DNA from 2 places in the Mycobacterium sp. 050128 genome. Region 2 is predicted to be linked to the other one. Evidence: riboswitches for the same ligand, from Rfam matches in the RefSeq annotation. Region 2 holds a riboswitch; the other holds the start of a gene.
What was found. Region 2 has a riboswitch for cobalamin ahead of SKC41_RS24520 ((2Fe-2S)-binding protein). Riboswitches for the same ligand answer to the same signal wherever they lie in the genome.

Region 1 (15,465 bases), on a different contig from region 2:
AGCACGTCGAGGCCGAGCTGCTCCTGCAGCTTGATGACGTCGGAAATCTCCTGTTTCATCCGCCTGTCGTACTCGGCCTCGTCGATCTCGCCGGCGACCAGCGCCGCGCGGGCCTTGCGGATCACGACGGTCTGCGGAAACGACCCGATTGTCGTGGTCGGCAGCGGCGGCAGGTGCAGCCGCGCCTCCTGGCTGGTCCGCCGTTGTGCCGCGTCACCTCGGTGCGTACCGGTGGCGACGATCTCGTCGATCCGAGATCGGAGCTGATCGTTGTGCAGCCGCGGATCCTTTTTGCGGGAGGCCACCGCGGCGTTGGAGGCGGCGATCTCTTGGGCGACCGCGTCGCGGCCCTCGTGCAGCGCCCGGGACAGCGTCACCACCTCGGCCACCTTCTCCTGCCCGAACGCCAGCCAACTGCGCAGCGCGTCGTCCAGGCCGGTCTCGGGCTCCAGCGAGTACGGCACGTGCAGGGTGGAGCAGGACGTCGAGACCGCTACGTGGGCCGCCGAACCCAGCAGCGTCGTCAGCTTGCCCAGCGCCGCCTCGAGATCGGTGCGCCAAATGTTGCGCCCGTCAACGACACCGGCCACCAGGATCTTGTTCGCGAGCTCGGGCGCTCCAACGATCGAGGCTGTCGCCTCGCGGGCGCCGTAAACCAGGTCGACGCCGATCGCCTCGACGGGCGTGCGGGCCAGCGCCCTCAGCGAGTCGCCGGGGTCACCGAAGTAGGTCGCGACGTAGATCGCGGGCCGGTTGCTCACCTTGCCCAGCGCGGAGTAGACCGCCTCGGCCAGTGCGGGCGCGTCGGGGGAGATGTCGGTAACGAGCGCGGGCTCGTCGATCTGTACCCACTCGGCGCCGTTGTCGGCGAGCAGGCTCAGCAGCTCGGCGTAGATTCCCACCAGTTCCTGCAGCCGCTCGATCGGCGCGCCGCCACCGTTAACGCCCTTGCTCAGCAGCAGGAAGGTGATCGGACCGATGACGACCGGGCGCGCTGGAATCCCTTGCTCGAGCGCCTCTTTCAGCTCGGAGAGCGCCTTGTTCGCGTTCAGTGTGAACTTCGTCGCGGGCTCGATCTCGGGAACGATGTAGTGGTAGTTGGTGTCGAACCACTTGGTCATCTCCAGCGGCGCGACATCGGCGTTGCCGCGCGCGGCGGCGAAGTAGCGATCCAGGTCGTCGGAAACCTGTGCGGCCCGGGCCGGCAACGCGCCCAGCATGACCGCGGTGTCGAGTACCTGGTCGTAGTACGAGAAGGTGTTCACCGGCACCGAGTCCAGGCCGGCGTCGGCCAGGCTCGTCCAGGTGTCGCGGCGCAGGGTGGCGGCGAGCTTTTCGAGTTCGGCCCGGCTGGTCCGGCCTTTCCAGTAGCCCTCGGTCGCGCGCTTGAGTTCGCGTTTCGGGCCGATGCGCGGAGAGCCGACGACAGTTGCGGTGAATGGTTGGGAGGTCACGATATTCGTCCTTCAATCGGCGTGGTGGTCACCGCCGGCGGACGTGCAGCCGATCCTGCCGCGGTGAGCACCCATTTCTTGCAGGTACTTACCGCCAACGGCTGCAGCCAAACGCCCATTCCACGAGGCGATGAGCCGCCGGGCACGGGTGCGCCCGGCACAACTGGCAGGTCTCCGGACTCGCAGGCGCGCACCGGGTGGTGCTCCTAGTGGCCGTCGCTTCCCAGTCTTGCGACCAGTGCCTATTGACGGCGTTCGTTCCTGCATACCGTTGCGGGACAGTCCCGGATTCCCACCGGGTTCCCTCTCACGAAGCGTTACTAACGTTGCCTCGCTCGATGCCCGCGCCGCGGTTGCGGCGCAAGCAGACCAGCTGCGTGACGCAGTCTAATCAGCCCGCCAGGGCTTCTGGGATCGGGATGTCGCCGTTGTTGAATTCGATGGTCCGCCGGATGCTCGAGTCGTCCGCCAGCGCGGCGGCCACCACGAGTGCGACGTCAGCGCGGGATACCTCTTTGCCCGCGCCGATGACGATCTTGCCGGTCGGCGGTTCCAGCGTGAGCCGGCCGGGCCCGAGCACCGTCCAGTCCAGTGCGCTGGCTCGCAGATGGGCGTCCGCGGCAGCCTTGGCCTCCGCGTAAGCGAAGAACGGATCGTCTTGCGGCACACCATGGTCCGGACCCGCACCGAAGTAGGACACCATCACGAACCGCTTGACGCCCGCCTGGGCGGCGGCATCGATCACCCGGATCGCGGCGTCCCGGTCGACGGCATAGGTGCGGGCCGGATTGCCGCCGCCCGCGCCGGCCGAGAAGACGACCGCGTCGTGTCCGGGCAGCAGCTCGGCCAGTGCGTTGGTGTCGAGCTGCTCGATGTCGGCAACCACCGGTTCGGCGCCGGTGGCGGCGACATCGTCGGAGTGGTCGGGATTGCGGAAGACGGAGGTCACTCGCTCGCCTCGTTCGCTCAGGATGCGAGCCAGCTGCAGTGCCACCTTGCCGTGTCCGCCGAAGACGATGACTCGTGCCATGCCATCGACGGTACCGACGCCGGGTCCGATGGTGGCGACCCGACTTCGCCCGGCTACGCCGCGCTCGCGATCACCCCTAGAGCTTGATCTTGCCCATGATGATGTCCATGATCGGCTTGCCCGGCGCATAGGCACCGGTTATCGAGGCCATCGTGTGTCCGGAGTCCACCAGCACGGTGATGCCGCTGACGCCGCAGGCGGCCTCGCTGTTGAGGAACGCCATCACGTCGCCCATCTGCTCCGGGGTGTGCACCTTGGAGCCGGTCTCGTCGCGGTAGTCCTGGGCGAAGGACAGCCACAGGTCCGCGTTGGCCTGGGCCAGCGGGGTGTCGGTCGGCCCGGGGCAGATCGCGTTGATGCGAATGCCCTTCTTCGCCAGCGGGTAGCCCTGGGTGGCCACGTAGGTGTTGATCACCTTCTTGCTGGTCCCGTAGTGGTTGATTCCGTCGGCCTCGTGCGCCTGACACCACGCCTCGGCCGCCGCGAAGTCCGGCGTCTCGAGGAATTCCAGCATCAGGTCCAGGTCGTTCTCCCAGCCCATGCCGGCGACCGAGGAGATGAAGCAGATGGCCGAGCCGTTGGGAAGCTGGTTGCGCTCCAACAGGCGGTCGATCAGATGGCGGTGGCCGATGAAGTTGATCTTCATCAGGTCGATCGTGCCGTCGGCGACGCCGGCCGCGGAGAACACCGCGTGGATGGGACCGGTGATCTGGTCGAGAGCGGAGTCAATCGAGACGGGATCGCGCAGGTCGACCTGTACCGCCTGGGCAACGTCGTAATCCACGGGCGCGTAGTCCAGCACGATGACTTCGGCACCAAGCTCGGCCGCCGATTTGGCCGCTGCGGCGCCCATGCCAGTCGCACCACCGACAACGAGCGCGCGTTTGCCGTCGTAGCGCAACCGATCGACAATGGTCATGGAAATCCCCTTCTCGGATAATGCTAACGCGGTTCTAACTGCTCAACTGTATGGGTAACAGTTATTTGGCTCAATACCGGGTCCAGATTGAATTAGACGGTGTTACTTACTTGCCGCGCACCGCGGCGCCGCGCAAGACGGTGTCACGGATGTGCACCAGCGCGGGCCGCTTTCCGATCGCGCGCAGAATGTTCTCCGGTATCCACTGCAAGCTGATGACGCAGCGTGCCAGCATCGCGGTGGAGGGAGCGTCGAGGCGAATCTCGCCCGAGCGGATGCCTTCGGAGAGCAGCGATTTCATCTGCCGCAGGCGGGTGGGGTACGACCAGCCCGGATTGGCGGTCGGCGGCGATTGCCGCATCCACGCGAGCTGAATGCGGAATTCGTCGGAGAAGCGGTCCAGCGCATTGACGTTGATCCAGCTCAGTGCGTCCAGCTTCTCGATGGGGGTGGACTCCGAGCGGAATACGGCGACCCACCCGGCCTCAACCTTCTGTCCGAACGATTGCATGATCGAGTCGAGCAGTTCGTCCTTGGAGCCGATCACCCGATACACGGTGCCGGTGCCCAGCCCCGCCGCCGACGCGATGTCGCGGATCGTGGTCGCTTCATAGCCTTTGCGGCCGAATTCGGTTCGTGCCACGGCGCGGACGTGGGCGGCCTTGTCGCTGGGGTCGGCGTCGCTGTCATCGGCCCACGATTCGATGACGGCACTGGCCGCCGAAAACGCATTCGACCGATCCAATGCCGCATCAGTGGGTGGCCGGGCGGCCAAGCCCTGCAAGATGATTCGGCACAGCAGCTCCGCCACCTGGTCGGGTGGAGAGTTGTGCCGCATGACGTCAAGCCCGACCTGCAGCATGGTCTGGCAGATGCGGTCGGCCAGCGTGGGCAGATCGATTTCGGGCTTGATGTAGCCGGTCCACCGGCCGGCGCGCAGCGTTTGCACCATCGCCTCTTGCACCGCGACGGACTGATTGCGGGTCAGGTTCATCAATTCGGGGTCCGAGCTCGGTCCCTCGTAGAACGACATCTGCAGGGCGGCGCGATGGTGCACGGCGCAGTTGGCGACCGCCGATCCCAGCTCGATGATTTTCTCGGCGGGCGGTCGCGAATCGGCGTCGTCCAGTCTCGCCTGGGCCCTTTCCCCGATGCGGTGCAGATCATCCTGATAGCGGCGGATCAGCTCGATGAGGATCGCTTCTTTGGATTCGAAATGGTGATAGAGGCTGCCGGGCAGAATCCCCGCCGCGTCGGCGATCTCCTGCAACGAGGTTCGCAATCCCGAAGATGCGATCAAAGACGCCGCGGTCTGCAGGATCTCGGTGCGGCGCGTCCCGGAATCGTCGGCCTGATCCAGGGCATTGGTGCCCGCCCGCTTTCCCTTGGCCAAGGTTTCGGCTTTGGCCATGGCTAACGGTGCGCAGCTCGAGAGGACTGCGACCGGGCCCAGCTGCGCATTCGTCCTCCTGCCGAACCAAATCTTTGTTAAAGGCTATCAGATTGCCCGTCCGGAAACCGGCTCAAATGCGCTGCTAACAGCGGTGACAGCCATTCTAAGGCCCTAGAGCCCGGGACCGTCCCAACTGTCCACCGCGACCACTTCGTCGAGAGGTCGCCGCCGTGCGGGGGAGAAGGTGTGTCCGGCTCGCAGCCGGCCCACCGGCAGTAGGGCGCCCTGGACGAAGGTCGGCGGAATCCCGAGCAGTTCGGCCACCTCCTGCTCGTGGTGCAGGTGCAGGGTCGTGACGCAGGTGCCGTAGCCGCGAGTGTGCAGGGCCAGCTGAAAATTCCACACCGCGGGGAAGATCGACCCGTACAGGGTGGCCAGGTGAAACGATTCGTCGCCGTCGATACGCGGCAAGTAGGGCTCATAGCTTGGGATTACCAACAGCGGAACCTTCGCCATGTTCTCGACCAGCCACTCCGTTGACGACATCAGCCGGCTCTCCGGCGTGCCGCCCGGCAGCAGGTCGGCGAGCAGCTGACCGCCGACCCGCTGAAGGTACGCGTCGCGGTACAGCTCGGCGATCTTTTCGCGCTTCTTCGGATCGGCGACCACCAGCCAGCGCCAGGCCTGCGAGTTCGAGCCGTTGGCGGCCTGCAGGCCGATGCGCAGGCATTCGCGAATGTCCTCGAGGTCCACCGGCGTGACGAGGTCAAGCGTCTTGCGCGCGGAGCGGGTGGCGGTCAGCAGGTAGTCGATGTCCATCAGTGACCCCTATTGGCAAGGCGCGCACCGAGTTCGGTGAGGTAGCGGTCGGGTCCGCCGAGAAGTGCGCTCCAGCTCAGCAGGCGTTTGAGGTAGAGATGCGCATCGTGCTCCCAGGTGTAGCCGATTCCGCCGAACACCTGGATGGCGGTGTCGCCGACGGTCGCCAGTCGCCCGGCGAATGCCTTTGCCCGAAGGGCGGCGAGATGGCGTTCGTCGGATCCGAGGGCGTCGGCGGCCCACAGCGCGTGGACCACACCGCTGCGGGCCAGTTCGACCGTCTCGTACATGTCGACGCACAAGTGCTGGACCGCCTGAAAGGACCCGATGACCTGACCGAATTGCTTTCTGACTTTTGCGTATTCGACGGCGAGATCCAGCACCGCGCGGGCGGCGCCGAGCGCGTCGGCGGCGGTGGCGATCAGCAGGTCGTCGATCACCGCGGCAACATCAGTCGGTGTAGCCGTGGCCAGTCGTTGCCCGGGCGCGCCGTCGAGCTGGACGCGAAACTGCTTGCGGGTCGCATCGATACCGCGCTCGAGCGCCACGGAAACCGCCGAAGTGTCGGTGTTTACCGCGAAAAGCGCGGTGCCGTTTGCATCTTCGGCCAGCACCAGCAGCACGTCGGCCGCCGCGGCATCGGCTACTTCGCCCAGTTCGCCGCGCAGGACCACGTCGTTACCGGAGGCGTCGACCGCGACGTTCCCGAAGTCCAGGAAGCTGACGGTGGCGATGGTCGTTCCGTCGGCGATTCCGGCCAAAATTGTTGCAGCACTGTCGCTATCGCAGAGCCGGGTCAACGTGCGCGGTGCGGCCACCGCGGTGGACAGCCAAGGTCCCGGGTGCAGGGCAGCGCCGAGCTCTTCGGCCACCACGCCGACCTCGACCATCGTCATCCCGGCGCCGCCAAGTGCCTCGGGCACCAACAGCCCGGTGGTGCCAAGGTCGGCCAGGCCACGCCAGACCGCGTCGTCGACACCGGCCGGATCGTCGAGCAGCTGGCGCACGTGGCCCGAAATCGGTGCCTTTTCAGAAAGAAAGCGCCGGGTGGTGTCGCGCAGCGCGACCTGTTCGTCGGTGAGTTCGAGGTTCATTTGCGTGGCAATCCGAGCACGCGTTGCGCGGTGATGTTCTTGTTGATCTGTGTGGTACCGCCGGCGATGGTCAACGAGCGTGAGGTGAGGCGATAGTTCGCCCATGCGGCGTTGTCGCCGCGGGTGCCCAGCACGTCGAAGGCCAGTGCGGCCATGTCCTGTCCGATCTCACCCCACACGGACTTGGCGAGGCTGGCCGATCCGAACGCCGTTATTTCCGAGCCACCGTGCAGCGTCGCCGAGATCGATCGCTGGCAGAGCACCTCGAGATACTTGATGCGGACCGCGATTTCGCCGAGGCGCCGCAGCGTCACCGGGTCTTCGAGTGCGTTGCTGTGCGCGGCGATGTCGTCGACGAGTTCTTCCAGCCGCACCTGCATTTCGGCGTAGAGCCGTGCGGCGCCGGCCCGCTCGTGGCTGAGGGTGGTGGTGGCCACCTGCCAGCCGCCGTCGAGCGGTCCGAGCAACGCGTCGGCCGGCACTCGCACGTCGTGAAAGAACACCTCGGCGAAATCGGTGTCGCCGTTGAGCGTGACGAGCGGACGCACCTCGATGCCGGGCAGCGACATGTCGACGATCAGGCAGGAGATCCCCTTGTGCTTCGGGGCGTCGGGATCGGTGCGCACGTAAAGCTGGCACCAGTGCGCGCGATGACCGAGCGAGGTCCAGATCTTCTGGCCGTTGACGACGAAGTCGTCGCCGTCCCGGACCGCGCGAGTGCGCAGCGAGGCGAGATCGGAGCCGGATTCGGGTTCCGACATGCCCTGGCACCAAATGTCGTCGGCGCGCATCATCCTGGGCAGCAGCGTCTTCTTCTGGTCTTCGGTACCGTACTGCATGATCGCGGGGGCGATGTTGTTCATCCCAATGACGTTGAGCGGCATCGGGGCCCGCGCGCGAGTGGTCTCCTCGGTGTAGATCAGCTGCTCGAGAACCGTCGCTCCGCGACCGCCGTATTCGCGGGGCCAGGAGACGGCGGCCCAGCCCGCGTCGGACATCGTGCGGCTCCACCCGCGCAGCATCTCGAAGGACGCATCGTCGCGTCCCGCGGGCCGCCGGGCGGCGATCAGTTCATCGGTGAGGTTCGCGGACAGCCAGTCGCGCAACTCGATGCGGAACTGTTCTAATTCCGCCGGATAGGAGAAGTCCACTGTTCCTTGACTTTGGTCGTGGCTAACTGCGACTTAGCCGGACTTTACGGTGGAGCATTTTTTTGGTCAACAATTTCTATCCTCGTCGACTTTTGCATCGGTGCTCTCACCGCATCCTGCCGCCGAGGTCGTTGACCGCTGCCGGTTCATTGACTGCCGGGAAGCCGGACTTTACGGTGGAACAGATATTTGGTCGACAAGTCGGAGGTTGTGTGGGGGACGACGCTGGTGCCGAGCGGTTGCAGGCCCTGGGCATGCTCGCCTCCGCGTGGGCGGGCCGGGCCGTTGCGGTCGCCGGGCTCCCGTCCGGTGAGCCGGCGTGGACGGATGGGCAGACGATTCACGTCGACGCCGGCGCTTCTGCCCGCGCCACACTGGAAGCCATTGCCGTCCAGGCGTCGATGGTCGCGGCCGGCAGCCTGCAGCCCGACGTGGTGCGGTCGTTGCTTCGCCACCCCCGGGTGGCCAAGCGCTACCTCGCAGTCGAGAGCCATCGCGCGCTGGTGGCCAATGCGCATTTGCTACCAACGGTTTTGGCGTCATTGGGCGACCGCGACATCGCGAGTCGCAGCGACTCGCCCGCCGCGTCGCTGGAGCTTGCGGCGGGGCGGGCGTCGATTGGCGATCCGCCGTCCGTGTTCGGCGTGATCCGTGCGGCCAAGCTGATGGCCGCGTGCGCCCGCGTCACCAAACACGACGACCAGGCAGCCACCGCGCATGTCCCGCGCAGCGACGGCCGGCGCGAGCTGGAGCAACTTGATGATGGCGAGGTCGACGACTCCGACGATCCCGACCTGTTCACCAGCCCGGTCGGCGGCGGCGGCTTCATCGGCAAGTGGCTGAAAAAGATGCTGTCGTCCACCCGCAAGACCGGCAGCGGCGGCGGGCCACCCGGCGCGGACGCCCCGACGCATCGCACGAACTCCGCAAAACGCGGTGGGCACGCCGTATCCTCGCTGGCCTCGACCGCGAGCGAGGATGTCGACGACTCCGGAGTCACAGCGGACGGTGTGCGGTATCCGGAATGGGATGTCTCCCGCAAGCGGTATCGGCCCGACTGGTGCACCGTGCGGGAGGTCGCGCCGCAGATCAAAGCCTCGGCGACACCGGCGATCGACGACGCCCTCGGGGTGCGTCGGCCGCTATCGCGACTCGGTATGGGTCTGCACCGTCGGCACCGCCAACCACAGGGGGACGACATCGACATCGACGCCGCCGTCGAGGCCCGCGTCGAGGTGCGGGCCGGATCGGTGCCCGACGAGTCGGTGTACCTGGACAGCCTGCGGCGCCGGCGTGACCTGTCGGTCTTGCTGCTACTCGACGTGTCGGGGTCGGCGGCCGAGCCCGGAACGGTCGGGCGCACGGTGCACGAACAACAGCGAACGGCGGTGGCCAACCTGACTGTCGCGCTGCATGACCTCGGTGACCGGGTCTGCCTCTACGCCTATTACTCGCAGGGGCGCACGTCGGTAACCATGGTGCCCGTCAAGCGATTCGACGACCATCTCGACGCCCACATCATCAGGCGGCTCAACAGCCTGGAACCCGGCGCCTACTCTCGCCTGGGCGCGGCCATCCGGCACGGCTCGTCGGTGCTGGAGGCGCGCGGCGGTACGTCTCGGCGGCTGCTGGTGGTGCTGTCCGACGGCCTTGCCTACGACCACGGGTATGAGCGGGCATACGGCGCCGCGGACGCGCGCCGCGCGCTAAGCGAGGCCCGCCGGCGGGGAACTGGCTGCGTGTGCCTGACCATCGGCGCTGGGACCGACGTGGCGTCGCTGCGCCGGGTGTTCGGTAGCACCGCACATGCCACGATCGGGCGCCCGGATCAGCTCGCCGGGGTGATCGGACCGCTGTTCCGATCCGCGTTGCGCTCCGCGGAGGTGCGCCGGCGGGTGAGCGACTGAGACCGAGAATGCACGCTGATTGAAACAAACATCTGTTCCGGATAGGCTCCGAGGAATTGGTAGGAGGGCGTTATGACCAACGAGTCCGGGATTGCCTGCCGCAACGGTGCGGATCCCGACCCGGAGGCCGGCGCCGCTCGGGCGCGGCCCTATTACCAGGCGGTCGGCGGCGAAGAGGCGATCTTCAAGGCCGCCTACCGCCAGGGTTTGGCGCTGCTGTTGAAGGGGCCGACGGGTTGCGGCAAGACCCGCTTCGTCGAGGCGATGGCCCACGACCTGGGTCGGCCGCTGATCACCGTGTCGTGCCACGACGACCTGACCACGGCGGACCTGGTCGGGAGGTATCTGCTGCGTGGCGACGAGACGGTGTGGGTGGACGGCCCGCTGACCCGCGCGGTGCGCGAGGGCGCGATCTGTTACCTGGACGAAGTCGTGGAAGCCCGGCAGGACACCACCGTGGTGCTGCATCCGCTCGCCGACCACCGGCGACAGCTGCCGATCGAGCGGCTCGGCATCACCCTGGACGCGGCACCCGGATTCGGCCTGGTGGTGTCCTACAACCCCGGCTATCAAAGCGTGCTCAAGGACCTCAAGGATTCCACCCGCCAGCGCATGGTCGCGATCGAATTCGGTTTCCCTGCAGCCGATGTCGAAGAAGGCATCGTCGCGCACGAAGCGGGTGTGGACGGTGCCACCGCCGCGGAGCTGGTGCGTTTCGGGCAAGCCATCCGCCGGCTGGAGACCGGCGGGCTGCGCGAGGTCGCCTCGACCCGCGTGCTGATCGCGGCGGGCCGGCTCGTCACCGAGGGCCTGAACATGCAACAAGCGGCGCGGGCCGCGATCGCCGGACCGCTCACCGACGACGTCGCCGTGGGCCGGGCGCTGGGGGAGATGGTCGAGGTCTACCTGGGCGCAGGGGCATAGATGATTGACCGCGCAGATCGCCCCCGCTACCGTCTGAACAAATATTAGGTCAGCCAGTAATGGATCGTTGCGAGTGAACGGGCCACCCGGGAGGTCAGATGTCCTACGAAAGCAGCGCCGAGCCGATCAAGGTCGGCTACTTGATGGACTTCAGGCTGCCGCCGGGCTTCCCCGAGGAGCTGTTCGCCTCTTTCACCCAGACTTTCGACCTCATCTTCGAAGAGGCGGTCGCCCAAGGCCTGATGGACCGTCCGGTGCAGATGATCTATCGCGAGGTGGAGGGTCTGCCCAAGGGTTCGGTCAAGGCGGTGATCGATGCGTATGGCGAACTGGTCGACGAGGGCTGCCTCGTCGTCTTCGGTCCGAACATCACCGACAACTGCGTGCCGTTGCGTGAGGTGATCGAGGAACGGTTCAAGGTGCCGGCCATCAGCGTGACCGGCACCGACGACTGGTTGGGCGAGTGGACGTTCTCCTTCCCGCAGGGATCGATGACCGATGAGCCGATCTTTTTGGCCGACCTCATCGCCAAACGCGGACTCTGCGAGATCGGTGTGCTCTTCGAGCAGAGCCTGATCGGTGAGAGCTACTTGAAGAACCTGCGAAGTGCGTGCCGGCGCAAAGGCATTCGCATCGTGGCCGAAGTCTCCATCGCCCAGACGGCTCAGGACATCAACGCGGCGGTCCAGACGCTGCATGAGGCAAAAGCCGAGGCGATCGTGCACCTGGGATTCGGATTCGGCATCGTCTTCATCAACCCGGCGCTCGAAGCCCTCGGTTGGGACCCACCCCGCTTCACCACCACCGCGTGGCAGAACGCATGGGTCAACCCGATCATGTGGAACGCGTTTATGGGCTGGACCGGTGTCGACCAGTACGACGAGGCGAACCGGATCGGCCAGGAATTCCTCGACACCTACGCAAAGAAGTACAACGGCAGTCGCCCCGAGTTCTGCGTCACCGTGGTGAACCGTGACGTCGCCGCGACACTTGTGCGCGCGTTTACCGACGCCCATCCGCTCAGCCCCCGTGGCGTCAAGGAGGCCCTCGAGCGGGTCAAGATGATGCCCGCCGCGTCGGGCGCACCGGGGACTCGAGTGTCGTTCGGCAAATGGACCCGCCGCGCCTGGATGGGCGCCGGCTACCTGGTGGCTCGGACGCTCGACGCCGACGGTATCAACTCGCATCTGGTGGATCGCTTCGGAGAGGAAGACTGATGTCCACAGAACAATCCGCACCGTTGAGGGCGGACGGCGAGCCCGCCGCGTCGGGCACCAACAAGCGCGGCTGGGGCGGCTGGATCGCCGGTGCGGCGCTGGCGGCCTTCGTGCTCTTCTTCATCGCGAATTGCCGTGTGGCCCTTGACCCGCGGGTTGCCAACCCAAACGTGCAGGGCCGGCCGCGGCCGGTGAAGTTCCTCTTCGGGTTGGACTACATCACCTTCCTGCACATCTCCACGATCGTCATGCTGCTGGTGCTGCTGGTGGTGTTCATCCGGGGCTGGCGCCGCAATCCGGGCAGTCCGGTCATGCTGATGTTCCTGTGCACCACGCTGATCGTGTGGCAGGACCCGATCATGAACTGGTCGCCGTTCGCGGTCTACAACCCCGACCTCATCCACTGGCCGGAGTCCTGGCCGCTGGTGTCGCTGTCGCCGACGGTCGAGCCGTTCGTCGTATTCGGCTATGTCACTTTCTATTTCGGGCCGTACTTTCCGGCGATCTGGATCCTGCGCAAGCTGCAGGCCAAGTACGGGCCGACGGCATTCGTCTCGCGTCACCCGTTGTGGAGCTTGGGCCTGCTGACGTGCGTGATCGGTTTCATCTTCGACGCGTGGCTGGAAATCCAGCTCGTGCACGCCGGCATGTACATCTACTCCCAGGTGATTCCGTGGGGATCGGTGTTCACCGGCACCACCTTCCAATTCCCGCTGATCTGGGAGTCGTTCTCGGTGACCTTCGTGATGGTGCCCGCGGCGATTCTCTGCTATCGCGATGACACCGGTAAATCGGTGGCCGAGAAGTTGGCCGCCAAGGCGAAGATCTTCCCGAGCCGCCCGGTGCTGGGCACCTTCCTGGTGATGTTCGCCATCATCAACGTCTCCTACTTCGCCTACGGCGCCTGGTTCTGGGTCATTAAGGTCAGCCACGCGGCGACCTCGGTCGCTTGCCCATGGCCGTATCCGGAGGCGAAAGTATATGACCCGCAAGGCTATTACGAGAAGGCCGGCGCGCAGGGCCCCTATTCGGTCGGCATCTGGTCGACCTGGGCGAGCGGCGAGCCGCATGGCCGGCCGCACGTCGAAGCGCCGCCGCCGGGCCAGGGCCCCTGCGCGACCGTGAGCAAGAATGGCTGAGCCACGCTCGGTCGTCATCACCGGCGCATCCCGCGGACTCGGATTCGCCTCAGCCGTGCGCCTCTATCGCGAGGGGTGGCGCGTGGTCGCGGCGATGCGCACACCCGAACAGGGGATGCCGCTGCTGCGGCAGGCCATTCAGGACCAAGGGTTGCCGCCGCCTGACGATGACCGGCTGATCGGGGTGCAGCTCGATCTCACCGACTTCGCGTCGATTCCCTTGGCCGCCAAGGCGATCGAAGAGGCCGTCGGCACCCCCTACGCGCTGGTGCATAACGCCGGGATCTCCGCCGCCGGGATGGTGGAGGAGACCGATATGGCGCTGTGGCAGCAGATGTTCGCCACCAGCGTCCTGGGTCCGGTCGAGCTCACCAAGGCGTTGCTGCCGTCCATGCGCGCGGCCGGCGAGGGCCGCATCGTGCTGGTCGCCAGCACGGCCGGGGTACGGGGTCAGCCGGCCACCGCGCCGTACTCGGCGGCCAAGGCAGCGATGGAGCGCTGGGGCGAATCCATGGCGTGCGAGATCGCGCCTTTCGGTCTGGGTGTCACCACCCTGGTGTCGGGCACCTACGACACCGACATCATCACCGACGCCGGCACCATCGATGACCGCAACTTCGAGGGCCCGTACGCGCGTCTGCACAACACGATGAACAGCCGCGGACGATTTGCGATGAAGATGGCCCGGCCTCCGGAGCGGTTCACCGACGGTCTGGTCAAGGCGCTGGCCGACGAGGCGCCGTTTCGCCGCCGAGGTGTCGGGCCGGACGCGTCAATGCTGCTGGCCTTCAATCGGATTCTGCCGTCGTCGGGCATGCACCACCTGTCTCGGACCGTGCTGGGCATCCCCAAACAGGGGTCGATGCGGGGCGGGGCATGGCCGTTGACGACGAGCCAAAAGGCGATGGTGCTCGTGGCACGGGTACTTCCACAGCCGGTGCTGCAGCGCTTGGCATCACTAGCGGCCAAGCGCCGCAAGGGAAATGAGGGGTAATTATGGAACAGCTTTTCGACGACTTGGCGGACTTCGGCGCCTTCGACGACGCGATCTCCGGTGATGTGCGTGACCCGTACACCGAACTGGCGCGGCTGCGTCGCGAGGAACCGGTGCAGCGACTCGAGACCTCGGGAGCGCTGCCCCATGAGGAGTCGCTGCCGATGTTCATCGTGTATCGCCACGAGGACATCCAGCAGATGTTGCGAGACAACGAGACATTCTCGTCGTCGGCCGTGATCGCCGCGTTCGGCCCCGTTCTCGGTGAGGGCGTGATGCTCGGCATGGACGAGCCGATCCACGGCCGGCTGCGTTCGCTGGTGTCAAAGGCGTTCTCGCAGAAGTCATTGGCGCGTTGGCAGGACGAGTTGGTCGGCCGGGTGGCGAACAGCCTGATCGACAAGTTCGCCCCCAACGGCAAGGCAGATCTGGTCAAGGAGTTCACGTTCGACTATCCGAGCCAGATCATCGCGGGCTTGTTGGGCTTGCCGGAAGAGGACTACCCACAGTTCCAGCGGTGGTCGATTTCGCTGCTGAGTTGGCTGATGAACCCCGAGCGCGGGCTGGCGGCCTCGGCCGCGCTGTGCGAATACTTCGCGCCGATACTCGAGGCCCGGCGGGCCGAGCCGAAGGGCGACTTGATCAGCGCGCTCGCCGCGGCCGAGATCGACGGGGAAAAGCTCGCGGACGAAGAGATCTTCTCCTTCCTGCGGCTGCTGCTGCCCGCCGGCGTCGAGACGACCTACCGGTCGTTGGGCAGCCTGCTGTTGGCGCTGCTGTCGGATCCCGCGCAGTTGGCCGCCATCCGCGCCGACCGCTCGCTGCTGCCGCAGGCCATCGAGGAGGGGGTGCGGTGGGAATCGCCTCTGCTGACCATCACCCGGGTCGCGACGCGCGACACCGAACTCGGCGGGGTGGCGATCCCGGCCGGGGCGACGGTGATGCCGATGCTGGGTTCGGCGAACCGGCAAGAGGACCGCTACGACGATCCGAACACGTTCAACATTCACCGACAGGCCAAGGCGAATCTGGGCTGGGGACACGGCGTACATGTCTGCCTCGGCATGCACCTGGCGCGCCTGGAAATGCGGACCGCGATCAACCTTTTGTTGGACCGGCTGCCGAATCTGCGGCTGGACCCCGACGGGGACGACCCACACATCCGCGGACAGGTCTTCCGGTCGCCCACCTCGGTCCCGGTGCTGTTCGACGCGCAGAAATAGCGCGGTCACGGCGTCCGATAAGCGTGCGGTAATGGCACGTCAGGGCCCTGACCGCAGGCAGTATGTTGCCAATCGGCTAGTTTCCAGTAAGGCTCTCCGCAGGGACGAGTCACAAGATCACGAGTCTGAAGAGAGCTGAACAAAAATGGCTGACACTGTAAAGGTCCGGTTCGAGCCGAAGATGATGATCGACGGCAAGCT
Region 2 (15,465 bases):
TTTCGGTGAGCGAGGCATCGTCATCGTGGTCACCTACGGCTACTCCCTATCCGTGACGAACGGCCTGCTGGTAGCCGATGCCGCCGCCCTCGCGGAAACCGCCGCCGTGCTCCGCGATGCCGAAAAGTCCGGTGATGCAAGCGCATTGGCGCTCGCGCAGGTAACGCACGGGCTCGTCATGACCCGTGCTGAGGCAGCCGATCATCAAGCCGGCGCACAACTCCTACTGACCGGACGCAAGGCGCAACAGGTACAGCGCAACCTGCTCAGCGTGGCGATCGTCGACATCCGCACGGCGCTGCTGAAGGCCGAGGCCGGGGAGTTCGACGACGCCATCGCGATCGCCCGGGCGACCGTGAACGAGCTGACCGGATCCGGTGAAATGGTCATCCGTGCCGCGGCCGTCGCGGCATTGGTGACCGCCTTGCTGGGGCGAGGCGGCGACGCCGAGGTGTACGAGGCGCAAGCGATGGTCGACCGGTTGGCCGCGGTGCCGACCGAGCCGGGGTTCGTCCTCAACGAGATCTGGCTGCTGCGGATGCGTGCGCTGCTGGCCCGTGCGCACAGCGACCAGAACAGCTACCGCGACTACTTGAGTCGCTACCGCTCGATGGCGAAAAGCCTGGGTTTCGAAGGGCACCTGCACTGGGCCGACGCGATGACGTGACGCCCGGTACCGCTACGGGGTCGACCCGTTGGCCGTGGCGAATTGCCGCAGGCTCGCGGCCAGCGCCACCGGTACCCGGGCCTTGATCCGGGTGCCGAAGGAGTTGTGCTCGGCTTCCTGGACGCGGCCATCGGCGTGCACGCGGGCCAGCAGGTCGCCGCGGTCGTAGGGAATCACCACGTCAACGGCGGCGTCGGTGGGCGCGGCGAGTTCGGCCATCCGCCGGCGCAGCGCGTCGATGCCCTCGCCGGTGTGCGCGGAGACGAACACCGCGCCGGGCAGCCCGTGCCGCAGCTTGGCCAGCATCAGGTCGCTCGCGGCGTCGATCTTGTTCACCACCAACAACTCCGGCGGCGGCTCCCCCTTGTGGTCGGCGATCACTTCGGAGATCACCTGGCGCACCGCATTGATCTGGGCGAACGGGTTGACGTCGGAGCCGTCCACGACGTGCACCAGCAGATCGGCGTCGACGACCTCCTCCAGCGTCGAACGGAATGCCTCGACCAGCTGGGTGGGCAGGTGCCGCACGAAGCCGACAGTGTCGGTGAGCACGAGCGGACGGCCGTCGGGGAACTCGGCACGCCGGGTGGTGGGTTCCAGGGTGGCGAACAGCGCGTCCTGCACCAGCACGCCGGCCCCGGTGAGCGCGTTGAGCAGGCTTGACTTGCCGGCGTTGGTGTAGCCGACGATCGCGACGGACGGCATATCGCTGTGCACGCGGCGACTGCGTTGGGTGTCGCGGGCCTGCTTCATGTCCTTGATCTCGCGGCGCAGCTTGGACATTCGCTCGCGTATGCGGCGCCGGTCGGTCTCGATCTTGGTCTCACCGGGACCGCGCAGGCCCACGCCGCCGCCGCTGCCGCCGGCGCGACCACCCGCCTGCCGGGACATCGACTCACCCCAGCCGCGCAGCCGCGGCAGCATGTACTGCATCTGCGCCAGGGTTACCTGTGCTTTGCCTTCCCGGCTGGTGGCGTGCTGGGCGAAGATGTCGAGGATCAGCGCGGTGCGGTCGATGACCTTGACCTTGACGGCCTTCTCCAGTGCGGTCAGCTGCGCCGGGGACAGCTCACCGTCGCAGATGACGGTGTCGGCGCCGGTGGCCACGACCACTTCGCGCAACTCCTGGGCCTTGCCGGAGCCGATGTAGGTCGACGGGTCGGGCTTGTCGCGGCGCTGGATCAGCCCCTCGAGCACCTGCGAGCCGGCGGTTTCGGCCAGGGCCGCCAGCTCGGCCATGCTCGCCTGGTTGTCGGCGGCGCTGCCCTCGGTCCACACGCCGACCAGAACGACGCGTTCCAACCGCAGCTGGCGGTACTCGACCTCGGAGATGTCGGTGAGTTCGGTCGACAGGCCGGCGACGCGGCGCAGTGCCGATCGGTCTTCGAGGGCGAGCTCGCCGACACTGGGCTCGGACGCGGGATGGTCGGCCGGTTGATCGTGGTACGGCATTTCGGGATGTGTCATAGGCAATTAGCAATGATGCACGCCAAACCCGTGGCGTGCATTCGAATTATTGAGCGTTCCACCAGTCCTCGCTTACTAAGCCACGGGCCAGCAGCACCGACGGCCCGCGCAGGTAGCTGGTGGCGTCGGTGATGGTGACGACGACGTCGCCCCCGGGCACCCGGACAGTCAGCGTGCCCGTGTCGGCCCCGGCGTCGGCGAGCGCGGCCACCGCGGCCGCGACGGTTCCGGTTCCGCACGAACGGGTTTCGCCGACCCCGCGCTCATGGACCCGCATCTGCACCACGCCTCCGGCCGCCGCGGTGAGTACTTCGACATTGACGCCTTCCGGGAACTGCGCCCGGTCGAAGTGCACCGGCGCGGCGACGTCCAGCGCGGCGAGCTCGTCGCTACTCAGCTGCGGGTCGACACACGCCAGGTGCGGATTGCCGACGTCGATCGCCAACCCGCGAAAGCGCCTGCCGCCGACGATGACCTCGTAGGCCGCCCCCCCGCTACCCATCCGGTTGGCCTTGCCCATGTCGACGGTGACGTCGGCGTTGGTGGTGTCGGCGTGGTGCATGGTGACCATCCGCGGCCCCGCCAGCGATCCGACGACGAACTCGTCGCGCGTCTCCAGGCCGCTGGCGCGCAGGTAATGCGCGAACACCCGCACGCCGTTGCCGCACATCTGCGCGGTCGAGCCGTCGGCGTTGCGGTAGTCCATGTACCAGTCGTCGGCGCCGACACCATCGGGCAGGCGATCGAGCACGCCGGCTTCCAGGGCGGCACCCGCGGTGGTGATCCGCAGCACGCCGTCGGCGCCCAGCCCGCGGTGGCGGTCGCACAGCGCGGCCACGCCGGCCGGGGTGAGCGGCAGCTCGGCGTCGAGGTCGGGCAGCAGCACGAAGTCGTTCTGGGTGCCGTGGCCCTTGGCGAAGATCATGTGCGCCATTCGCCCCCGCACGCGGGAGGTGCCCCCACAACCCCGGCCATGCCAGGGTCTTCGTCATTGGCGCGGATCACCTGTTCAGGGTACGTGCCGCCACGCCCGCACGGTGTCGGCGATGACACGGGCGCGGTCCGACTCGGTCGCGGCGCCCACGTCGACCCAGTGCACGCGGTGATCGCGGCGAAACCACGACCGTTGCCGTCGCACATAGCGGCGGGTGCCCACGAACGTCAGCTCTTGCGCGTCGCGCAACGCTGCGGGATCGTCGGCATCGAGCGCGGCGAGCACCTGCGCGTAGCCGAGCGCGCGTGACGCGGTGACGCCGTCGCGCAGGCCCTCGAGTAGCAGCGCCCGCACCTCGTCGACCAGGCCTTGGGAGAACATGGTGTCGGTGCGGCGGGCCAATCTCTCGTCGAGAAGGGTTGTTTCACAATCTAATCCGACGATGGCGGTGCCCCAGCGGGGAGCGCCGATGCGGGGCGCGGACGCCGCGAACGGCTGGCCGGTGAGCTCGACAACCTCGAGCGCACGCACCGTGCGGCGGCCATCGGTGGGCAGGATCGCCGCCGCGGCGGCCGGGTCGCGACGGGCCAGCTCGGCGTGCAGCACGCCCACGCCGACCTCGGCGAGCCGTTGTTCCCAGCGCGCCCGCACCGCGGGGTCGGTGGCGGGAAAGGTCCAGTCGTCGAGCAGCGACTGGACGTAGAGCATCGAGCCGCCCACGATGACCGGCACCGCACCGCGGGCCGCGATCGCCTCGATATCCGCAGCGGCGGCCCGCTGATAGCGGGCGACGGTCGCGGTCTGGGTGACATTCAGGACGTCGAGCTGATGATGCGGGATGCCGCGGCGTTCGTCGACGGGCAGCTTGGCGGTCCCGATGTCCATGCCGCGGTAAAACTGCATGGCGTCGGCATTGACGATCTCGGCACCCACCTCGCCGCTGAGGTGCTCGACGACGTCGAGGGCCAGCTGCGACTTGCCGGTCCCGGTGGGGCCGATGATCGCCAGGGGTCTCATGCGTCGACCCGCCGCGCCCGGCGTACCGCCGAGCTTGCGATCGCCGCGGGTCTCATGCGTCGACCCGCCGCGCCCGGCGTACCGCCGAGCTTGCGATCGCCGCGGGTCTCATGGCTGCCAGGCTCCGGCGAAGTACCCCACACCGTAGGGCGCTCCCCGGTACAGCTCCTTGGCCGAACGCGGTCCCGGCTCGGTCAGCCCGGCCAGCACCTGGAATGCGACCCGCCCCAGGATCTGCTCCGGCAGCCCGGCCAGCGCGGCGCTGTCGCCGTTCGCCAACGCGTCGGCCAGGGCCAGCTGGGCGTCGGGGCCAGCGGGGTCAAAGCCGCCGGGCGCACCCTCGGTGAGGGTGTTCGCGCCGTCGGCGACAACCAGCACGCCGAGCGGATCGGACGCCTGGTCGATCTCGGCCCGTAGCCGCCGGCCCATGTCCAGCGCGGTGTCGACGTCGTGGTCGCCGCGGTAGACGCGAACCTGCGCGGCGGCCTCGGGCCGGACCCGGCCGCGCAGCCAACCGGCGATCAACGCGCTGAGCGGGAAGTCGGCCACCACATCGGCGGGCTCGGCGGCCCGCGGCGATAGGCGGACGCGCACATCGGCGCCGTAGCCGGCAAAGCTGCCGATCCCGTTGGGGCCCACCACATCGTCGGCGTCGCCCGTGCCGATCACGACCCACCGCGGCGGCAGCAGCGCGGCCCCCGCCAGCACCGCCGTGGCCAGGTCGGCCAATTCGGCGGCCGCCACCCCGGCGAGCTCGGGAACAAGCAACGGCGTGGAGGGAACGATCGCAATGGCGCTCAGCACGACATCAAACTAATCGACGCCCGCCAAACCGACCGTCAGCTGCTGCACTCCGCCTCGGCGAGGCGCGCCTCAGCCGATCGGCGCAGCGCTTTTTTCGCCAGCTTCTCCGCGAAGCTGCTCGACATCGTCGCCGCCTCACCGCGGGCCAGAGCCACGGTCGCGACCACCACCACCACGACACCAACCGCGAGCACCACCTTCGCAGTTCCGTTGCAGTCGAGGTACTCACCGAGCACGGCCATACCGAGGATCGAACCGACGACCGGCTTGGCCACCACCGACGTCGGCAGGGAGGCGGTCAGCGAGCCGGCACGGAACGACGACTGCTGGAAGATCATCCCGGCGAGGGCAGCGGCTATCCACGCGTAGAACTCGGGCGCGGTCAACAGCGCACCGACGCCGTCTCCGACGATCACCACCACGGCCTTGGTCAGGACCGCGAACAGCGCCAACGACGAACCGGCGACGATGGCCAGCAGTACCGCGGCGACCGAGCCGGGCCACTTCCGCGCGCCCCACACGCAGAACACCAGCGCCGGGCCCATCACCAGGGCCACCACCACCCAGGTTTGCACCGAGCCGCGCGAGGCGCCGGGATCCGGATCACCGACGACGACGACCACCGCCAACGCGGCGGCCAGCAGCAGCGCCCAGGTCCATTCCCAGCGGGTGACCGAGCGCCGGGTCATCCGCGCGTAGATCGGCAGCGCGAACAGCAGCGCCGTGACCTGCAATGACGTGACCAGCATGACGGAGCCTAGCGTCAAAGCGGCGGCCTGCAGGGCGTAGTTCGCGATGGCCCCGCCGGCGCCCAGCCACCACTTGCCGTCACGCACCGACATCCGGAAGAGCTCGAGGTGGCCCACCGGCTTGTCGGTGATCTCCTGCGCTGAACGCTGACGGACGACATTGCCCAGTGCCGACGCGAACGCGGCGAGCAGGGCGAGAATAACCGCGATATCCGTCTTCTCCACCTGCGACCTCCTCCCCGGCCCGTGGCCACGAGGGCCATCATCTGCGACGGGTATTCGCTACCCGTTTCGGAGCCGTTTCCGTTGTGTGAGCGTCGAAATTGCCCGCGCCACTTGGGAAGAAACGGTCCTGCGCAACAAATAGTTCACGAACCTGTGTAGAGCCTGTGGCAAGGCTGTGGCTGGCTGGTGACGCCCGATAGGACCGATGAACTCGCTCCCATGGTGTCACAAGCCCGGCGACCGCGGCTTGCGCGGCGACGACGATCGCCACCGCTGTAGTCGCGGGCTCAATCCGCCGCCGCGGGGACCCCACCCCTGGCAATCTTGTCGCGCCCCCTCTAGCCCCACAAGTACCAACAACACCAATTGTCACTAACACGGTACCGGGCGCCGCGTGCCCGCCCTACGGCTCCGGCAACGGTGGAATCGAACCGTTATCCGCGTCCTACGCCGGTTGTTCGGCGGCATCACCCAACGCGGCCTGGACACGTTTGCTGGTCGCGACGGCATCGACGCGGGCGAGTTCGGCGGTGGCCGCCGCCACCACCACCGCGGCCGCGATCAGGGCAACCATGCCGCCGCGGCCGGTATTCAGCGTCTCGCCGAGGACGACGACACCCAGCAAAGCCGCCACGACGGGCTGCGACACTTGCAGGGTCGGCATGGACGCGGTCAGCGCGCCGGCCCGGAACGCCGACTGCTCCCAGGTGAATCCCCCGAGCGCGACCAGCAGCCAGGCGTAGAGCTCCGGGCTGGCGAGCACCGTCGCGCCGCCTTCGCCGAGCCGATGGACGACGCCCTTGGTGAGCACCGCGAAGATCCCCCACAGCGAGCCGGACACGAACGCGAACAGCACCGCGGCCAGCGTGCCGCCCCGAATACGGGCCGTGACGATGGACCCGATCAGCAACGGTCCGAGCACCGCCGCCACGTAGGCCCAGGTCTGCAGCGACACGGTCGAATGACCGGCCCGCGGATTGCCGACGGTGACGATCACGCACACCGCGGCGGTCAGCACCGTGGCCCAGATCCACTCCCGGCTGGAAACCCTGCGCTGGGCAAGCCGCGCGCCGATCGGCAGGGCAAACAGCAACGACAGGACCAGCAGCGCCTGCACCAGCAACACCGACCCCTGGTCCAGCGCGGCCGCCTGCAACGCGATGCTCCCGATCAGGATCAGCACACCCCACCGCCACCGCTGGTTGCGGGCCAGCTTGGCGAACAGCCGCAGCTGCCCCAGTGAGGTGTCGGTAATCCGATGCGTCGCGCGTTGCTGGAGGACGTCGCCGATGGCGACGCACAGCGCCGAACTCAACGCGAGCAACGCGGCGATGTCCACCTTGTCCATGTGCGGTTTCTCTCCGAAGTCGAGGGCCGATCACCGTAAAAATGCCGGGTGCCCACACTGTTTCACAGAGGCTGTCAAGGCGGTGACGATCAGGTTGCGGCATACGGCCCGCCAAGCTGCTTGAATACTGGTGGAATCGGTGACGGAGCGGCTGTCGATCGCAGCAAGTCTCCCGACCGTAGAGGTGCCGCTACGCGCGGCAGGTGCGCGGGAACAGCGAGCGCGCGAAAGGGTGCAAGAGATGGTGACGAGCGCATGACCGATGACGAGCCCCGCTCCAGCGATGCGCCCATCCCGGCACCACGTCCCGGGCCGCGACCCGGTCCCCGCCCGGGCCCGACACCGCGACCCAGCGCCCACCCGGTGGTGTTGCCACCGGCCAGCAATCCGCATCAGTACGGACGCGTCGACGACGACGGGACGGTGTGGCTGGTCAGCTCGGCCGGCGAACGCATCATCGGCTCCTGGCAGGCCGGCGACCGTGAGGCCGCCTTCGCCCACTTCGGCAGGCGATTCGAGGACCTGAGCACCGAGGTCACGCTGATGGAGGAGCGGCTGGCCTCCGGGAGCGGCGATGCCCGCAAGATCAAGGCCAACGCGGCCGCGCTGGCCGAGACATTGCCGACGGCCTCGGTGCTGGGTGATGTCGACGCGCTCGCCGGCCGGCTGACCGTGCTGGTGGAGCACGCCGAGGCCTCGGTCGCCGCCGACCGCTCCCGCCGCGACGAGCATCGAGCCGCACAGACCGCCCGCAAGGAGGCGCTGGCCGCCGAGGCCGAGGATCTGGCCGCCAACTCGACGCACTGGAAGCTCGCCGGGGACCGGATGCGCGAGATTCTCGATGAGTGGAAGACGATCACCGGACTGGATCGCAAGGTCGACGACGCATTGTGGAAGCGCTATTCGGCGGCGCGCGAAGCGTTCAACCGCAGGCGTGGCTCGCACTTCGCCGAGTTGGATCGCGAGCGCGCGGGCGTGCGGCAGTCCAAGGAGCAGCTGTGCGAGCGAGCCGAGGAGATGGCCACTTCGACCGACTGGGCCGCAACGAGCGCCGAATTCCGCAAGCTGCTGACCGAGTGGAAATCGGTGGGGCGCGCGACCCGTGAGGTCGACGACGCGCTGTGGAAGCGCTTCAAGGCCGCCCAGGACGCCTTCTTCTCCGCCCGCAATGCCGTGACGGCGGAGAAGGATCAGGAGTTCCAGGCCAACGCCACCGCCAAGGAGGCGCTGCTGGCCGAGGCCGAGAAGATCGACACCGGCAACCACGAAGCCGCCCGGGCGGCATTGCGGTCGATCGCCGACAGATGGGACGCGATCGGCAAGGTGCCCCGGGAACGGTCAGCCGATCTGGAGCGGCGGCTGCGTGCCGTCGAGAAGAAGGTGCGCGACGCCGGCGAATCGAATTGGTCTGATCCCGAGGCGCAGGCCCGTGCCGAGCAGTTCGCCACCCGCGCCGAGCATTACGAGCAGCAGGCCCGCAAGGCGGCCGCCGCCGGCCGGACCAAGGAAGCCGAAGAGGCACAGGCCAACGCCGAACAGTGGCGGCAGTGGGCCCAAGCGGCCGCCCAGGCGCTGACCCGCAGGTCCTAGCGGCCCGCCGCCTGCTCTGGCGGCGCCTCGGCATCGGGACCATCGGGGGTGTCCTGGTCCCCCAGGGTCTCCAGCAGCGTCCTGGACTGTTGCTTGGCGCTGATCCGGCGCCGCTGCTCCTCGGCCGCGAGCTGCACGATCGTGCGTGACCACACCACGCGGGCCCAGTGGAACGTCAACAGGATCACCGTGATCCACGCGATCCACAGCCCGATCCCCGGGCCGGGATGACCGGCGGCCGCGGTCTGGCGCGACCACACCGCCAATAGGCCGGTCGCGCTGGCTATCGACGAGCCCGCCAGCGCGATCCAGGCCAGCGCCCAGCGACGGGTCAGCAATGCCAGCATCGAGAACCCGACGCCGAAAACCAGTGTTAACCAGAGGAATACCTTCGACGGCAGCGACAACGCGGCCGCACCGGCGCCGTGGCTGCTGAACAATACATCCCAGCCCCGGACGTGGCCGGTATGCGGCAAGATGAACGATCCCAGCAGCACGAACACCAGGATGGCGACGATCAATGCCCTTGGACCGGGGTCGATTTCGCGGGCAACGCGGCGTTCTGCGGCCTCGATCTCGGCGCGCAGCGCATCAAAGTCCGTGTGTTCTTTCGTCATCGGGCACATCCCTGGGTTTCGACTGGTTGAATCGCCGGCCCAATGCCCGGCATGCCCAAACCGATCCCGCGCGGGCGCCGTCCGGCGGCGTGCGCGTCACCGGCCCGGGTGCGGCGGTGGGTCAGGATGCCGGCGTCGGCGATCAGGTGGTGCGGCGCGGCCTCGGTGACCGCGGTGGTGACGATGTCTCCGGGGCGCACCGGGGTGTCGGCGGTGAAGTGCACCAGTCGGCCGTCGCGCGCGCGCCCGGTCATGCGAGCGGTGCGAGCATCTTTGCGGCCTTCGCCGGTGGCGACCAGCAATTCGACCCGCTGGCCGATCAGTTCGCGGTTGCCCTCCAACGAGATTTGCTCCTGCAGTTCGATCAGCCGCATATAGCGTTCCTGCACAACGTCTTTCGGCAGCTGCCCGTCGAGTTCGGCGGCCGGGGTTCCGGGCCGCTTCGAGTACTGGAAGGTGAACGCGGCGGCAAACCGGGCCCGGCGCACCACGTCGAGAGTGGCCGCGAAGTCCTCCTCGGTTTCGCCGGGGAATCCGACGATCAGGTCGGTGGTGATGGCCGCGTGCGGCATCGCCGCCCGCACGCGGTCGATGATGCCGAGGTAGCGCTCGGCGCGGTACGAGCGCCGCATTGCCCGCAGCATCCGGTCCGACCCCGACTGCAACGGCATATGCAGGGCCGGGCACACATTGGGCGTCTGGGCCATCGCATCGATGACGTCGTCGGTGAACTCGGCCGGGTGCGGCGAGGTGAACCGCACGCGTTCCAGTCCGTCGATGTCTGCGCAGGCCCGCAGCAGATCGGCGAAGGCGCCGCGACTGCGGGGCACGGCGGGATCGGCGAACGAGACACCGTAGGCGTTGACGTTCTGCCCGAGCAGCGTGACCTCTAGAACGCCATCGGCCACCAACGATCGCACTTCGGCGAGGATGTCGGCCGGGCTGCGGTCGACCTCCTTGCCGCGCAGCGACGGGACGATGCAGAACGTGCAGCTGTTGTTGCAGCCGACAGAGATGGAAACCCAAGCGGCATAGGCAGATTCGCGGGCGCTCGGCAGCGATGAGGGAAATTCCTGCAGCGCCTCGACGATCTCCACCTGGGCGACTTTGTTGTGCCGGGCCCGCTCCAGCAGGGTGGGCAGCGACCCGATGTTGTGCGTGCCGAAGACCACATCGACCCATGGCGCCTTGCGCAGCAGGGAGTCTCGGTCTTTCTGGGCCAGGCAGCCGCCGACGGCGATCTGGAAGTCGGGGTTGTCGCGTTTGCGCGGGGCCAGGTGGCTGATGTTGCCGTACAGCTTGTTGTCGGCGTTTTCGCGCACCGCGCAGGTGTTGAAGACCACCACATCCGCGTCGGCGCCCTCGTGGGCGCGTCGGTAGCCGGCGGCCTCGAGCAGACCAGCCAACCGCTCGGAGTCGTGGACGTTCATCTGGCATCCGTAGGTGCGGACTTGATAGGTGCGCCCCGACCCCGCCGCGGGCCCGGCCAGGCTCGCGGCGTCCGGCGCCACTGTCGAAGTCACGGGGCCATGGTACGGCGACCGGGGCCTGCCCCATGAACCCCCAGCTAGACGCGGCGGCGTTCCCGTTCGGCGGTCAGCTCGGCGAGGACAACCTCGCAGGCCAGGTTCTGGCCATAGCCGCGGCGGGCCAGCATGCCCACCAGCCGGCGGGTGATCCGCGCGTCGTCCCCGCTCAGCGTTTCCCGCCGCAGCTTGGCCCGCACCAGTTCTTCGGCCCGGCCCCGCTCGGCACCGGCGTCGATCCCGGCCAGTGCGGTGTTGATGACCTCTTTGTCGACGCCCTTGGTGTGCAATTCGGCGGCCAACGCACGCCTGCTTTTTCCCGCCCTGGTGTGCCGGGACCGCACCCACTGCTCGGCGAAGTCTCGGTCGTCCACCAGCCCGACGGCGGCGAGCCGGTCGAGCACCCGAGCACTGACGTCGCCGGGATACCCGCGTTTAGCGAGCTGGCCGGACAACTCGGCCCGCGTGCGCGACCTCGCGGTGAGCAGGCGTAGGCACAGCGCCCGCGCCTGCTCTTCGCGGGCAGGCTCAGAAATCGACGGGGGCGGGGAGGACGTCGTCATCGGTCAGCACCGCGCCAATGCCCAGCTTTTCCTTGATCTTTTTCTCGATCTCGTTCGCGATATCGGCGTTCTCCACCAGGAAGTTGCGGACATTCTCCTTGCCCTGGCCGAGCTGCTCGCCCTCGTAGGTGAACCAGGAACCGGACTTGCGGATGAAGCCCTGATCCACACCCATGTCAATCAGCGACCCCTCCCTGCTGATGCCGCGGCCGTAGAGGATGTCGAACTCGGCCTGCTTGAACGGCGGCGCCACTTTGTTTTTGACGACCTTGACCCGGGTGCGGTTACCGACCGCATCGGTGCCGTCCTTGAGTGTCTCAATCCGGCGCACATCCAAGCGCACCGACGCGTAGAACTTCAAAGCCTTTCCACCCGTGGTGGTTTCGGGGCTGCCGAACATCACCCCGATCTTCTCACGGAGCTGGTTGATGAAGATCGCGGTGGTCCCCGAATTGTTCAGTGCGCCAGTCATTTTCCGCAGCGCCTGGCTCATCAGCCGGGCCTGTAACCCGACGTGGCTGTCACCCATCTCGCCCTCGAGTTCCGCGCGCGGCACCAATGCGGCCACCGAGTCGATGACCAGAATGTCCAGGGCGCCGGAGCGGATCAGCATGTCGGCGATCTCGAGGGCCTGCTCCCCCGTGTCGGGCTGGCTGACCAGCAGGGAATCGGTGTCGACGCCGAGTTTCTTGGCGTAGTCCGGGTCCAGAGCGTGCTCGGCGTCGACGAACGCCGCGACACCCCCGGCGGCCTGAGCGTTGGCCACCGCGTGCAGGGCGACGGTCGTCTTACCCGAGGATTCCGGGCCGTAGATCTCCACGACCCGGCCGCGTGGCAGTCCGCCGATGCCCAGAGCCACGTCCAATGCGATGGATCCGGTCGGAATGACCGAGATCGGCTGACGCTGCTCGTCGCCGAGACGCATCACCGAGCCTTTGCCATAGCTCTTCTCGATCTGGGCCATCGCCAGTTCGAGAGCCTTCTCGCGGTCGGGGGCTTGCACCATGGTGCTCTCCTATAGTCGGTGTTCTTCTGACCGTTATCGGTCGGTTGGCCGTGACACTAGAGATGGCCACCGACAAGTCGTCTTCTTCGCGTGATCACCACGGTAGACGAACACCTGTTCGAATCAAGTTTGACACGCCGTAGGCGGTTGCGTGTGGCAATATCGGCTACCGACAGGGTGCCGACGGGCCTGCATGAAGAGGAAACCGGTGCGAATCCGGTGCGGTCCCGCCACTGTGATCGGGCGCATTCTTGCCCCGCGAGCCAGATACTCACCGCCGGCGCTTCCTCACTAGACGCTGGGGCGGACCTCCCCAGAGAGGCCGGATGCGCACGCATGGATATCTCCGGCGAGCTTGCCGAAATATCTTCCTACAAAGGGTTTTTCGCACTGACCGTGGGCGGCGGGGCGCCAGGTTGGCACCCGGTCCGCCAGGACTACGGCGACGGCTTTGCGGGTTTGATCGACACCACAGCCAAGCGCTACCACACGACGGACTTGCGGATCGGCGCCTCCCTGGTCCACCTCGGCCACGCCACCCGGCTGTGGTCACCGGTGCTGGCCTGCGCGTTGGCCCACGGCGTCGTCCCGGACCTGCAACACCTGCAACGTGCCGACGACGGGGCGCAGCTGCGCCTACCCGAGCCCATCGGAGAGCCGGTCGAGGACATCGCGGCCGAGTCGTATCGCCTGGTGGTGCAACAGCATATGCAGCCGTTCGCGGCCGGCTTGCGGGTCACACTGGCGCCCGCCCTGCTGGCGGGCAACATCGCGTCCGCGCTCGTCGGCGCGTCACGGGCGCTGCTCGCGGCCCGACCGGACCTGCGTGCGCGGATCGTCGAGATCACCGCATCCCTGCTGGACACCGGCGTGCTGTCCGGATCCGGCGCCATCACCGGCTCACACCTGGGCTTCACGCGCGACAGCTGCTGCCTGTTCTATCGCCTGCCCGGGCGATCGGTGTGCGGTGACTGCGTGTTTCCCCAGGCACCGCGCTCGACCCGGCGTTGAGTGTGCCTCCCGGGCGTTGAGTGTGCCTCCCAGGCGGCGAGTGCGGGGGTAAGGCGCTCGAGGTGCGCACTCAACGGAGAGCCGGTGAGCTAAGAGCTCACCACTGTTCGCGCGGCACGTCGAAGTCGACGCACAACGCCCGCCAGACGTCGCGGGGTTCGATGCCGTCCTCGATCGCCTGCGCGGCGGTCCGGCCGCCGAAACCCGGCAGCACGTGATCTACCAGTACCGATGCGCCGTAGGCGGCGCCGAATCGCAGCACTACGCGCTCGTTGAACTCCGTCAGCCGCACGCCAGCCAACATACCGAGCCCGGCTATTTCGCGAGCGCCAGCGCTTGGTGGCAAACCCGAACCGGGTCGGCGACGCGATGGATGCCGGAGGCGGCGGTGCGCGCAGCCTCCCGGTAGCCCGGCGTCGACAACACGTCGTTGACCGCCTCCACCAGCGCATCGGCGGTCAGCGGCCGAATCAGCCGCGCGCTCCCCTGTCGCCGCACCCGGTTGGCGATCTCCCACTGATCCCCGCCGCCGGGAACCACCACCAGCGGCACCCCGGCCAGTAGCGTCTTGGCCACCATGCCATGGCCGCCGCCGCAGATCACCAGGTCGGCATGCGAGAGCAGCTCGTCCTGTCGACCCAGCCCGACGACCGCCCACGGCGGCACCGCCAGATCCGGTCCGTCCAGCCGCGACACCAGCAGGCGCGAGCCCGCCGGCAACGTCTCGCCCGGCGTCAGGCACCCCAGCGCGACTTCGGCCAGACCCTCGGTCCCGATCAAGGCGGTCGACGGCGCGATGACGATCACCGGCCCGGAGTCGGCCGGGACCTCGAGGATGCGATCGGTCGGCTCGAAGTGCAGCGGCCCGACGACGACGGCCTCGGCCGGCCAGTCCGGGCGGGACACCTCCAGTGCGGGCAGCGTGGCGATCAGTCGTCGCAGCGGCCCGGGATCGCGCGCCGGCAGGCCGATCTCGGCCCGGGAGATCTCGCGCTGCTGCAGACCCGCGCGCACCGACCGTGCCGTCAGCGCCCGCATCGTGGCGTCGCGCAGCCGGCCGCGAACGCCGGTACCCGGCGCCAGCCCGCTGCCGATCGGCGGCAATCCTTTGGACGGCAGGTACAGCGGGTGCGGGTTCAGCTCGATCCACGGGATCCCGAGCAGCTCGGCGGCCATCCCGCCACCGGCGGTGATGACGTCGGACACCACCAGGTCGGGCGCCAGGTCGCGCAGCGCCGGAACATTGAGCACCGCCATTCGGGCCGCGCGCCGGTGGAGTCGGGCCCCGGCGTCGAGGTCCTCGTCGGTCGCGGCCAGCCCGTCGAGCGCGCGCGCCCCGATGCCGACGTCGCGGGCTGGCTGCAGCCATTCCTCGCCGGTGAACAGGGTCGGCTCATCGCCCGCGTCCCGGAAGCGCTGACACAACGCGATCGCGGGAAACGAGTGCCCGGGATCCGGCCCGGCGACCACCGCGACTCGCACCGCCTTACCCTGCCACAGCGCCCAACGGGCGCGCGCCTACGCTGGCACCCATGACCGAGCTGACTGGAACAGCCGTCGCGAACACGCGCACGGTCGAGACTTTTCTGAACGCCCTGATGGACGCGGACTTCGACACCGCGGATGCCTCGCTGGACGACAACCTCGTCTACGAAAACGTCGGATTGCCGACGATCCACGGCCGCGCCCGCGCCATGAAGCTGTTCCGCCGCATGGACGGTCGCGCGGGGTTCGAGGTGAAGATTCACCGCATTGCCGCCGACGGCGCCGCGGTGCTCACCGAGCGCAGCGATGCGCTGATCCTGGGCCCGCTGCGCCTGCAGTTCTGGGTGTGTGGCGTGTTCGAGGTCCACAACGGGCGAATCACGTTGTGGCGGGACTACTTTGACTTCTTCGACATGACTAAGGCGTTGCTGCGCGGGGTGGCGGCGCTGGTATTGC

Region 1: another riboswitch for cobalamin. It lies ahead of metE (5-methyltetrahydropteroyltriglutamate--homocysteine S-methyltransferase); the one in region 2 lies ahead of SKC41_RS24520 ((2Fe-2S)-binding protein).

What each region holds. Positions count from the first base shown of each region.
Region 1 is NZ_JAZGLW010000001.1:2,836,691-2,852,155, forward strand. It holds gene metE (5-methyltetrahydropteroyltriglutamate--homocysteine S-methyltransferase) at 1-1,454, opposite strand, end outside; cobalamin riboswitch at 1,603-1,794, opposite strand; gene SKC41_RS13760 (SDR family oxidoreductase) at 1,846-2,484, opposite strand; gene SKC41_RS13765 (SDR family oxidoreductase) at 2,561-3,403, opposite strand; gene SKC41_RS13770 (TetR/AcrR family transcriptional regulator) at 3,510-4,814, opposite strand; gene SKC41_RS13775 (nitroreductase family protein) at 4,968-5,615, opposite strand; gene SKC41_RS13780 (acyl-CoA dehydrogenase family protein) at 5,615-6,709, opposite strand; gene SKC41_RS13785 (acyl-CoA dehydrogenase family protein) at 6,706-7,860, opposite strand; gene SKC41_RS13790 (nitric oxide reductase activation protein NorD) at 8,073-9,767, shown strand; gene SKC41_RS13795 (CbbQ/NirQ/NorQ/GpvN family protein) at 9,840-10,691, shown strand; gene SKC41_RS13800 (ABC transporter substrate-binding protein) at 10,790-11,908, shown strand; gene SKC41_RS13805 (spirocyclase AveC family protein) at 11,908-13,047, shown strand; gene SKC41_RS13810 (SDR family oxidoreductase) at 13,040-14,041, shown strand; gene SKC41_RS13815 (cytochrome P450) at 14,044-15,264, shown strand; gene SKC41_RS13820 (aldehyde dehydrogenase family protein) at 15,410-15,465, shown strand, end outside.
Region 2 is NZ_JAZGLW010000004.1:234,734-250,198, reverse strand. It holds gene SKC41_RS24580 (ATP-binding protein) at 1-667, shown strand, start outside; gene hflX (GTPase HflX) at 680-2,134, opposite strand; gene dapF (diaminopimelate epimerase) at 2,181-3,059, opposite strand; gene miaA (tRNA (adenosine(37)-N6)-dimethylallyltransferase MiaA) at 3,144-4,085, opposite strand; gene SKC41_RS24560 (hypothetical protein) at 4,194-4,889, opposite strand; gene SKC41_RS24555 (DMT family transporter) at 4,925-5,863, opposite strand; gene SKC41_RS24550 (DMT family transporter) at 6,309-7,211, opposite strand; gene SKC41_RS24545 (DUF349 domain-containing protein) at 7,467-8,801, shown strand; gene SKC41_RS24540 (Rv2732c family membrane protein) at 8,798-9,427, opposite strand; gene miaB (tRNA (N6-isopentenyl adenosine(37)-C2)-methylthiotransferase MiaB) at 9,415-10,941, opposite strand; gene recX (recombination regulator RecX) at 10,986-11,507, opposite strand; gene recA (recombinase RecA) at 11,473-12,513, opposite strand; cobalamin riboswitch at 12,681-12,806, shown strand; gene SKC41_RS24520 ((2Fe-2S)-binding protein) at 12,850-13,524, shown strand; gene SKC41_RS24515 (DUF3046 domain-containing protein) at 13,622-13,816, opposite strand; gene SKC41_RS24510 (glycosyltransferase) at 13,840-15,006, opposite strand; gene SKC41_RS24505 (limonene-1,2-epoxide hydrolase) at 15,057-15,465, shown strand, end outside.